One region of the Blastococcus jejuensis genome, then DNA from elsewhere that is predicted to be linked to it. Evidence: riboswitches for the same ligand, from Rfam matches in the RefSeq annotation. Region 1 holds a riboswitch; each other region holds the start of a gene.
What was found. A riboswitch is a leader RNA that binds a small molecule or an ion and turns the genes downstream of it on or off. The one in region 1 is predicted to bind cobalamin.

Region 2: another riboswitch for cobalamin. It lies ahead of ABD644_RS14600 (ABC transporter substrate-binding protein); the one in region 1 lies ahead of ABD644_RS08310 (putative cobaltochelatase).
Region 3: another riboswitch for cobalamin. It lies ahead of ABD644_RS14145 (ribonucleoside-diphosphate reductase subunit alpha); the one in region 1 lies ahead of ABD644_RS08310 (putative cobaltochelatase).

The regions. Positions count from the first base shown of each region.
Region 1 is NZ_BAAAVV010000003.1:253,919-257,186, reverse strand. It holds gene ABD644_RS08310 (putative cobaltochelatase) at 1-1,265, opposite strand, end outside; cobalamin riboswitch at 1,337-1,478, opposite strand; gene ABD644_RS08305 (cobyric acid synthase) at 1,533-3,035, opposite strand; gene ABD644_RS08300 (cobalamin biosynthesis protein) at 3,032-3,268, opposite strand, start outside.
Region 2 is NZ_BAAAVV010000006.1:263,872-267,139, reverse strand. It holds gene glgA (glycogen synthase) at 32-1,204, shown strand; adenosylcobalamin (AdoCbl) riboswitch at 1,233-1,374, shown strand; gene ABD644_RS14600 (ABC transporter substrate-binding protein) at 1,428-2,372, shown strand; gene ABD644_RS14595 (FecCD family ABC transporter permease) at 2,386-3,268, shown strand, end outside.
Region 3 is NZ_BAAAVV010000006.1:161,439-164,706, forward strand. It holds gene ABD644_RS14130 (hypothetical protein) at 1-402, opposite strand, end outside; gene ABD644_RS14135 (hypothetical protein) at 499-798, opposite strand; gene ABD644_RS14140 (VOC family protein) at 795-1,190, opposite strand; cobalamin riboswitch at 1,335-1,553, shown strand; gene ABD644_RS14145 (ribonucleoside-diphosphate reductase subunit alpha) at 1,672-3,268, shown strand, end outside.

The DNA.
Region 1 (3,268 bases):
CCGATGCCCGGCACCTCCAGCCGTCGGGTGCGAAACGGATCGCCGGGCGTCGCGGCCGCCCGCTCCGGCGCCGGCCCGCCGCTGTTCGTTCCGGTACCGCCCTCACCACCGGAACCCCCAGGGACGTCCGGCGTCGACGGCCCTCCAGCGGTACCTCCGTCGTCGACGACGCCGGGAGGCGGGGGAGGGGGCGGGGTGCCGCCGGGCCCGTCGTCCTCGGGGCCGTCGTCCTCGGGGCCGTCGTCCTCGGGCTCGTCGGGCCTGGCGTCGGACAGCGCCTGGTCGAGCGTGTCCTCCTCCAGCCCGGGTGCGTTGAACGGGTTGCGGCGGCGGCGGTGCGGCAGGGCGAGCCGGGCGGCGACCCGGACGTCGTCCTCGGTGACCGCGTCGCGTCCGCACCAGGCGGCGTGCGCGATCGCGGTCCGCGCGGTGACGATGTCGGCGCGCAGGCCGTCGACGTCGAAGGCCGCGCACACCGCGGTCACCTGGCGCAGCGCGCCGTCGGAGAGGACGACGCGCGCGAGGCGGGCCCGCGCGTCGGCGATCCGGGTGGCGAGCGCGGCCTCGTCGGTCGCCCAGGTGGCGGCGAAAGCAGCCGGGTCGGCGTCGTGGGCGAACCGGCGCCGGACGACCTCGGCCCGTTCGGCCGGATCGCGGGGGGCGGCGACCTCGACGGTGAGACCGAACCGGTCGAGCAGCTGGGGGCGAAGCTCGCCCTCCTCGGGGTTCATCGTCCCGACGAGGAGGAACCGGGCCGCGTGCCGCACGGAGACGCCCTCACGCTCGACGTAGGCGGTGCCCAGCGCGGCGGCGTCCAGGAGCAGGTCGACCAGGTGGTCGTGCAACAGGTTGACCTCGTCGACGTAGAGCACCCCGCGGTTGGCGGCGGCCAGCAGGCCCGGCTCGAACGCCTTGACCCCCTCCGTGAGTGCGCGCTCGAGATCGAGGGCGCCCACGACGCGGTCTTCCGAGGCGCCGACGGGCAGCTCCACGAGGCGCGCTGGGCGGGTCTGACCAGCAACGGCGCTGTCGTGCGGGCCGTCCGGGCAGCCGGGGTCGGGCGCGGCGGGGTCGCAGGCGAACCGGCAGCCCGGGACGACGTCAACCGGTGGCAGGACGGCGGCCAGGGCGCGGACCGTCGTCGACTTCGCCGTCCCCTTCTCCCCGCGCACGAGGACACCGCCGATGGCGGGGGAGACGGCGTTGAGGAGCAGCGCCAGGCGCATGTCGTCCATGCCCACGACGGCACCGAACGGATAGGTCATGCAGATCGATCGCGCATCGCGCGTCCTCTCCCCGGGTGTCCACGCCCGGAGGTGGCAGGGACGACGGCGAGAGTCTCCTGGCTCCCGGATCGACGCCCGCCCCCGACCTTCCCGCTCGGGAGGGTCGAGACCCTCAGTCGCAGTGGCCGAACGTGGGGGTGGGCTCCCCGGTCACAGTGGCGGGACCGCGCCCGGAATCGCACCGGGCTTCCTCCACTGCCGTCGTGTGTGGCGCCGCCATCAGACCACGGGCGCGGTCGGGGCTCGTCACCGGGCACCCCCGGCCCCGGGCGGAAGCAGTGGCAGGCCGTCGGGAGCGCCGTCCTCCAGCAGCCTCTTCAGCGCGCCGGTGTCGGCGTGCTCCTCGACCAGGTCTCCCAGCCGGTCCAGCTGGGCCTCCCGGACGGCGGCGAAGTCCGTGCCGGGGGCCGGGACGAATCGCCGCCCGCTGTGCCGCGCGACCTCGGTGAGGAACGCGCGGCGGAACCCGTCGTTCTCCAGCGCGCCGTGCCAGGTGGTGCCCCAGACCGAGCCGGAGCGGGCGCCGTCGAGGAACGGCTCCGCGCCGTCGTCGACGCTGACCACGCCGTGGTGGATCTCGTAGCCGTGCACCGGCTGCCCGAGCGCGGTGCCGACCGGGCGGCCGAGCGTCTTCTCGCGGCCGAAGCGCACCTCGGTCGGGAGCAGTCCGAGCCCGGCGACCGTGCCGGTGCGGGACTCCACGTCGTCGGTGATCGTCCGGGCGAGCATCTGGTGGCCGCCGCAGATGCCCAGCACCGGCCGGCCCTCGGCCGCGCGGTGCAGGACGGCGTCGGCGAGTCCGGTCTCCCGTAGCCACGCGAGGTCGGCGACCGTGGCGCGCGTGCCGGGCAGCACCACGAGGTCGGCGTCGGCCAGCTCCTCGGGGCGGGTGGCGTAGCGGACGAGCACGCCCGGCTCGGCGGCCAGCGCGTCCAGGTCGGTGAAGTTGGACAGCCGGGGCAGTCGCGCCACCGATACGCGGAGGACCTCCTCGCCGTGCGGCGGGCCCGTGGCACCCCGGGCGGTGCCGACGCCGAGGGAGTCCTCGGCGTCGAGGTCCAGCCCGCCCAGCCACGGGAGGACGCCGAGCGTCGGCCGCCCGGTGAGCGCCGCGAGCTGCTCCAGGCCCGGCTGCAGCAGCCGCACATCGCCACGGAACTTGTTGATCAGGAAGCCCGCGACCAGCCGCTGGTCGTCCGGGGGCATGAGGGCGACGGTGCCGTAGAGCGCCGGGAAGACGCCGCCGCGGTCGATGTCGCCGACGACGACGACCGGGAGCTGCGCGGCGGTGGCCAGCCCCATGTTGGCGATGTCGTCGGCCCGCAGGTTGATCTCGGTGGGGGAGCCGGCGCCCTCGCAGACCACCACGTCGAACCGGGATCGCAGGTCGGCCAGGCAGTCGAGCACCTGCTCCCGCAGGGCGGCCTTCAGGTGCCGGTAGGACAGCGCGGTGACGTCGCCGACCGCGCGGCCGAGGACGACGACCTGGCTGGAGTTCTCGCCGCCGGGCTTGAGCAGGACCGGGTTCATCGCCGCCTCGGGCGCGACCCGGGCGGCGGCGGCCTGCATGACCTGGGCGCGGCCGATCTCCGCGCCGTCTGCGGTGACCATCGAGTTGTTGCTCATGTTCTGCGCCTTGAACGGGGCCACCGACACGCCCTGGCGCACCAGCCAGCGGCAGATGCCTGCGGTGACCACGGACTTCCCGGCGTCCGACGTGGTGCCCGCGACCAGCAGCGCCCCGCTCACGCCGGGCTCCCGCGCCGGGCCAGCCGGGTGGCTGTCGCGAGGGCCGCGGCCGACAGCCACACCGCCCGCGACAGCCGGACGGCACGGGCGATGTCCGCCGTCCCGGGCCGGGGGCCGTCGCCCAGCTCCGGGCGTTCCTCGACCCGGCTGCCGTAGACGTTGCGGCCGCCGAGTCGCACGCCGAGCGCTCCGGCCATCGACGCCTCGCAGCGGCCCGCGTTGGGGCTGGGGTG
Region 2 (3,268 bases), on a different contig from region 1:
CCGACCTTGCAGGAATCCATAGGCTCGCCCCATGCGCATCGGGATCGTGACCCGCGAGTGGCCCCCGGACGTCTACGGCGGGGCGGGGGTGCACATCGAGCACCTCGTGGCCGCGATGCGCTCCCTGCCGGCGGGGCCCGAGATCGACGTCCACTGCTTCGGTCGGCCCCGGCCCGACGCGCTCGCCCACCCCGTCCCCGCCAACCTCCAGGACGCCAACGGGGCGTTGCAGGCGGTGGGCGTCGACGTCGAGATCGCCGCCGCCCTGGCCGGCGCCGACCTCGTGCACACCCACACCTGGTACGCCAACACCGCGGGGCTGCTGGCCTCGCTGGTCCACGGCGCGCCGCACGTGGTGACGGCGCACTCACTCGAGCCGCGCCGTCCCTGGAAGGCCGACCAGCTCGGCGGTGGCTATCGGCTCTCCTCCTGGGTGGAGCGGACGGCGTACCTCGCGGCGGACGCGGTGATCGCGGTGAGCCACGGGATGAGGGCCGACGTCCTGGACGCCTACCCCGACCTCGACCCGGCGCGCGTGCACGTGGTGGGCAACGGGGTCGACGCCGAGGCATACCGGCCGGTCGACGCCCCCGACGTGGTCCGCTCGCTGGGCGTCGACCTCGACCGCCCGTACGCGCTGTTCGTCGGCCGGATCACCCGCCAGAAGGGCGTGATGCACCTGCTGGCCGCCGCCGAGCAGCTGCCCCCGGAGGTCGGCCTCGTGCTCTGCGCGGGCGCACCCGACACCGAGGCCGAGCGGCAGCAGGTCGCCGACGCGGTGGCGGCGCTGCAGGCACGGCGCACCGGCGTCGTCTGGATCGAGGCGATGCTGCCGCGCGAGCAGCTCGTCCCGCTGATCACCGCGGCCACCGTGTTCGTGGTGCCCTCGGTCTACGAGCCGCTCGGCATCGTCAACCTCGAGGCCGCCGCCTGCGGCACCGCCGTCGTCGCCAGCGCCGTCGGCGGCATCCCGGAGGTCGTCGACGACGGCCGCACCGGCCTGCTGGTGCCCTACGACCCGGCCGACCCGGCGGCGTTCGAGCGGGCGCTCGCGGCGCGGATCGCCGAGCTGGCCCTCGATCCCGGCCGCGCCGCCGCGATGGGCGCGGCCGGCCGGGAGCGGGTGCTGTCCGAGTTCGGCTGGCCGGCGATCGCCCAGCAGACCGTCGAGGTGTACTCCGGGGTCCTGAGCGGCCGGCGCTGACCGCGCCCCTGGTACCTTCCCCCCGCCGGCCCGTGCGCCGGTGACGCAACGGCAGCGAAGTCCGGTGCAAACCCGGCGCTGTCCCGCAACTGTGAGGGTTCTTCCGAGAACCTGAGCCAGATCGCCTGCCCTGCGTCATGTTTCCGACCCTCGCGGCAAGGGTCGCGCATCGAGCGCTGGGTCCGCTCATGAGCGATTTCGCCGCCTCCCTCCGGAGGCTCCCATGTCCCACCCCCGACGGCGGTCCCGTCCCGCCGCGCTGCTCCTGCCCGCCCTCCTGGTCCTGACCGCCTGCGGCGGCGGTTCCTCCTCGACCGAGGAGGACACCGGCACCTCGGCCGCGGCCCAGGAGCAGCCGTTCCCGGTCACCGTCACCGGCGACGACGGCGAGCTCACCCTCGAGCAACAGCCCGAGTCGATCGTGTCGATGTCGGCGACCGCCACCGAGATGCTCTTCGCGATCGGCGCCGGCCCGCAGGTCGAGGCCGTCGACAGCACGTCCAACTACCCCGAGGACGCCCCGATCACCGACCTGTCGGCGTTCACCCCCAACGCGGAGGCGGTCGCCGCCTACCAGCCCGATCTCGTCGTCCTCAGCGACGACATGAACGGCATCGTCGACGCCCTCGACGCGCTGTCGGTTCCGACGCTGCTGCTGAACGGCGCGGCCACGCTCGACGACAGCTACGAGCAGCTCGAGACGCTCGGAGCGGCCACCGGGCACGCCGACGACGCCGCGAAGGTGATCCAGGACATGCAGGACCGGATCGCGGCCGCGGTCGACTCGGCCGCCAGTGCCGCGGCCGGCCTGAGCGTCTACCACGAGCTGGACCCGACCTACTACTCCGCGTCGAGCTCGACGTTCATCGGCGGCATCTACGAGCTGTTCGGCCTGGAGAACATCGCCGACGAGGCCCCGGGTGCCGAGACCGGGTACCCGCAGCTGTCGGCGGAGTACGTGGTCGGGGCCGCACCGGACCTGATCGTCCTGGCCGACACCGTGTGCTGCGACCAGACCGCCGAGGCCCTGGCGCAGCGGCCGGCGTTCGACACGGTGCCCGCCGTCCAGGAGGGCCGCGTGCTCGCCGCCAGCGACGACGTCGCCTCGCGCTGGGGCCCGCGCGTGGCCGACTTCGCCGAGTCCGTCGCCGAGATCCTCAACGGCTGACGACGACGCGGTCATGGCAGTGACGCTCCGCGGAGCACGGGCCGGGCGGGCGGGGGTGGACCCCTCGCCCGCCCGGCGGCGCCTCCGCCCGGCCCTCGTGCTCTGCGGCGCCGGCCTCGCGCTGGTGCTCACCGTGCTGGCCGGGGTGTGGATCGGGGCCTTCCCGCTGCCCCCGGGCGCGGTCGTGCTCACCCTGCTGGACCGGGCGCTCGGCCCGCTCACCGGCGTGGAGATCGCCGGGGGGCTGGACCCGACCGGCGCGGCGGTGCTGCTGGAGCTGCGGCTGCCGCGGGTGCTGCTCGGCGTCCTGGTCGGGGCGGGGCTCGCCGTCTCCGGCGCCGCCTACCAGGGCGTCTTCCGCAACGCCCTCGCCGATCCCTACCTGCTCGGCGCGGCCGCCGGGGCCGGGCTCGGCGCCACCCTGGTCATCGCCTACGCCCCGTCGCAGTCGCTCGGGCCGGTCGGCGTCGTCCCGCTGGCCGCGTTCGTCGGTGCGCTGCTCGGCGTCGGGGCGGCCCTGGCCCTGGGCACGGCGGCCGGGGGCTCGCAGAGCGCCACGCTGCTGCTCGCCGGCATCGCCGTCGCCTCGTTCCTCGCCGCGGGGCAGACGCTCATCCAGCAGCAGAACACCGAGGACCTGCGCGAGGTCTACGGCTGGCTGCTCGGCCAGCTGGGCCGGGCGCAGTGGTCCGACGTCGGCCTGGTGCTGCCCTACCTCGGCACCGCCGTCGTCGTCCTGCTGCTGTGCGGCCGCGCGCTCGACGTGCTCGCGGTCGGCGACGACGAGGCGCGCTCGCTCGGCGTGCACCCGGGCCGGCTGCGGCTGCTGGTCATCGTCGCCGCCTCCCTGGCGACCGCGGCGGCCGTCGCGGTGAGCGGGCTGATCGGATTCGTCG
Region 3 (3,268 bases), on a different contig from region 1:
GTGGACCTCGCCGACGGCGAAGAACGCATCGGACTCGCCGGGTGCGAGCCAGCGTGTCTGCTCGCCCTCCCAGGAGACGACGACGGGGTCGGTCCCGGTGTTGGTGACCGTCAGCGCCTTCATCCCGACACCCCAGGTGCCCGCCGTCGTGTCCTCCCCGGCCGTGCACTCGCTGCCGAGCCGGACGTCGCCGAGGCGGGGCCACGCCACGTCCCTCGTCTCGCCCGGCGCCACGGTGACGTGATACGTCGTCGACACGTCGTAGCCCTTCGACTTCTCGATGCCGTCGCGGGCCCACGCGACGCCACCCGCCGTGCCGGCCGCGAGCACCGCCGCGGCGCCGGCAGCGATCAGCCCGGCCCGTCGTCGCGCCGTCGTCCCGGTTCCGATCCGACCGCCCATGCCAGCCACCTCCGAAGGTTCTGGACACGAGCGTGTCCGGGACCGCGGCGAGGTCGCCAGGGCAGCCCGCCCCGGCCGTCCAGGACGTTCGGCCGGTCAGGCGGCGAACTGCTCCACGATCCGCCGGGCGTAGAGCTCCTCCCACGGCTCGGTGACCCCGCCCGCGGCGACCTCGCGGTCCAGCAGCACGAGCAGGCACACCAGCTCGCTGCGCACCGGAGCCGCACCCAGCAGTGTCGGGAGCTCCGAGCGCTCGACCAGCCAGGTCGCGTACCAGGTCGGCCAGTCCGGGTCGTCGCCGTCGGTCAGCCGGTAGACGCGGTGGTGCAGGTCCGCGACCTCCCGGAGCAGGGCGGCGACCTCGACGTCGGCCTGCACGCCCGCCGCCGCGCTCACGCCCCGGACTCCTCCTGGTCGACGCACATGATGTTGCCCTCGCTGTCCTTGAACCAGGCGGCGCGGCCCAGGCCCGGGACCGTGGCGATGTCGCCGTCCCACTCCACGCCGGGCATGTCCTCGTAGATCTCGAACGCGACGCCCTTGGCCTTGAGCTCGCGCACCTCGGCCTCGATGTCGTCGACGTGCCACTGGGCGATCGTGTGCCCCGCCTGGCCGGCGTACGCCGTCTCGTAGACGTTGAAGGTCGTCCCGCCGTCGGTGCGGTAGGAGAGCTGGACGTCTTCGACGTCCCTCGTCGGCGTGAGCCCCAGGACGTCGGCGTAGAAGTCGCGCGCCCGCTTCAGGTTCGCGGCGGGGATGTTGGCCTCGACCCGGCTGCTGCTCAGCATGGTTGCTCCCGATGTCGTCGGTGGCCCCCGCTGGGGCGCGACGCTAGTCCCGGTGGCGGGACGCGGGGCAGGGACCTAAGCCCCCGGTCGGTGACCGACACGCCGATCAACATGTGGTGTCGCACTCCTGTCATCCCCTCCACATATGGTGGTCGAGCAGCTGGTCCGGGCCGCTCTGCACGAGCGGGTCGGGGCAAGAGGGAACCCGGTGGGAATCCGGGACTGTCCCGCAGCGGTGAGTGGGAACGACCGCCGTCAGATGCACTGGGTGTGCGAGCACCTGGGAAGCGACGGCCAGTAGGAGCCGACCGGAAGGCCGGCGCGCCCGCGAGTCCGAAGACCTGCCAGCCGCACCGCGCACGCCCGTGCGCGGTCGTCCGGGGCCTCGGGGATCGGGTCCGTCGGGCAGTCCCGGCATGACCGGGACTGGCGGCTCCTCCTCGCCCGGACGTCTCGAGTCCGGCTCACGAGGAGCGAGCAGATGACCCTGACCGACCAGTCGACGGCACAGTCGCCCGCGATGTCCGTCGCCCGTGCCGGCGCCCGCACCACCGGCGCCCCCGCACCCGCCACGCCACCGCGCAGCAGCATGCAGGTCCGCAAGCGCAGCGGCGACCTCGAACCCGTCGACGTCAACAAGATCGTCCGTGCGGTGGCCCGCTGGAGCGACGACCTGGAGTGGGTGGACCCGCTCCGCGTCGCGACCCGCACGATCAGCGGCCTCTACGACGGTGCGACCAGCGCCGAACTCGACCGGCTCTCCATCCAGACGGCCGCGGAGATGACCGGGGAGGAGCCGGAGTACTCCAAGCTGGCCGGTCGGCTGCTGGCCAACTTCGTCCGCAAGGAGGTCACCGGGCAGGGCATCGCCTCGTTCAGCCAGAGCATCGCGCTGGGCCACGCGGAGGGCCTGATCGGCGACGAGACGGCGGCCTTCGTTGCTCGGCACGCCCGCAAGCTCGACGACGCGGTCGATCCCGAGGCCGACCGACGGTTCGAGTACTTCGGGCTGCGCACCGTCGCCGACCGGTACCTGCTGCGCCACCCCACCACCCGGCTGGTCGTCGAGACCCCGCAGTACTGGCTGCTGCGCGTGGCCTGCGGTTTGTCCCGCACGCCGCAGGAGGCCATCGGTTTCTACCGGCTGATGAGCTCGCTGGCCTACCTGCCCAGCTCGCCGACGCTGTTCAACTCGGGCACGCGGCACACCCAGATGAGCTCCTGCTACCTCGTCGACTCCCCCCGCGACGAGCTCGGCTCGATCTACGAGCGCTACGCCCAGGTCGCGGCGTTGTCGAAGTTCGCCGGCGGTATCGGTATCTCCTGGTCGCGGGTGCGGTCACGGGGTGCGCTCATCCGGGGCACCAACGGGCAGTCCAACGGGATCGTGCCGTGGCTGCGCACGCTCAATGCATCCGTCGCCGCTGTCAACCAGGGCGGTCGGCGCAAGGGCGCGGCCTGCGTCTACCTCGAGCCGTGGCACCCCGACATCGAGGAGTTCCTGGAGTTGCGGGACAACACCGGCGAGGACGCCCGCCGCACCCACGACCTCAACCTGGCCAACTGGATCCCCGACGAGTTCATGCGCCGGGTCGAGGCCGACGAGCCGTGGTCGCTGATCGACCCCGACGAGGTGCCGGAACTGCCCGACCTGTGGGGCGCGGAGTTCGATGCGGCCTACCGGGCCGCGGAGGCCGCCGGCCGGTACGTGCGCCAGGTGCCGGCCCGCGAGCTGTACGGCCGGATGATGCGCACGCTCGCCCAGACCGGGAACGGCTGGATGACGTTCAAGGACGCCGCCAACCGCACGTGCAACCAGACCGGCCGGCCGGGCAACGTCGTGCACCTGTCCAACCTGTGCACCGAGATCATCGAGGTGTCCGGCGACGCCGAGACCGCGGTCTGCAACCTGGGCTCGGTGAACCTGGCCGCCCACCTGGGCGACGGCGGCGTCGACTGGGCGAAGCTGCGTGCCACCGTCTGCACCGCGGTCGACTTCCTCGACCGCGTGATCGACATCAACTACTACCCCAGCGCGCAGGCCGCGGCGAGCAACCCGCGCTGGCGGCCGGTGGGTC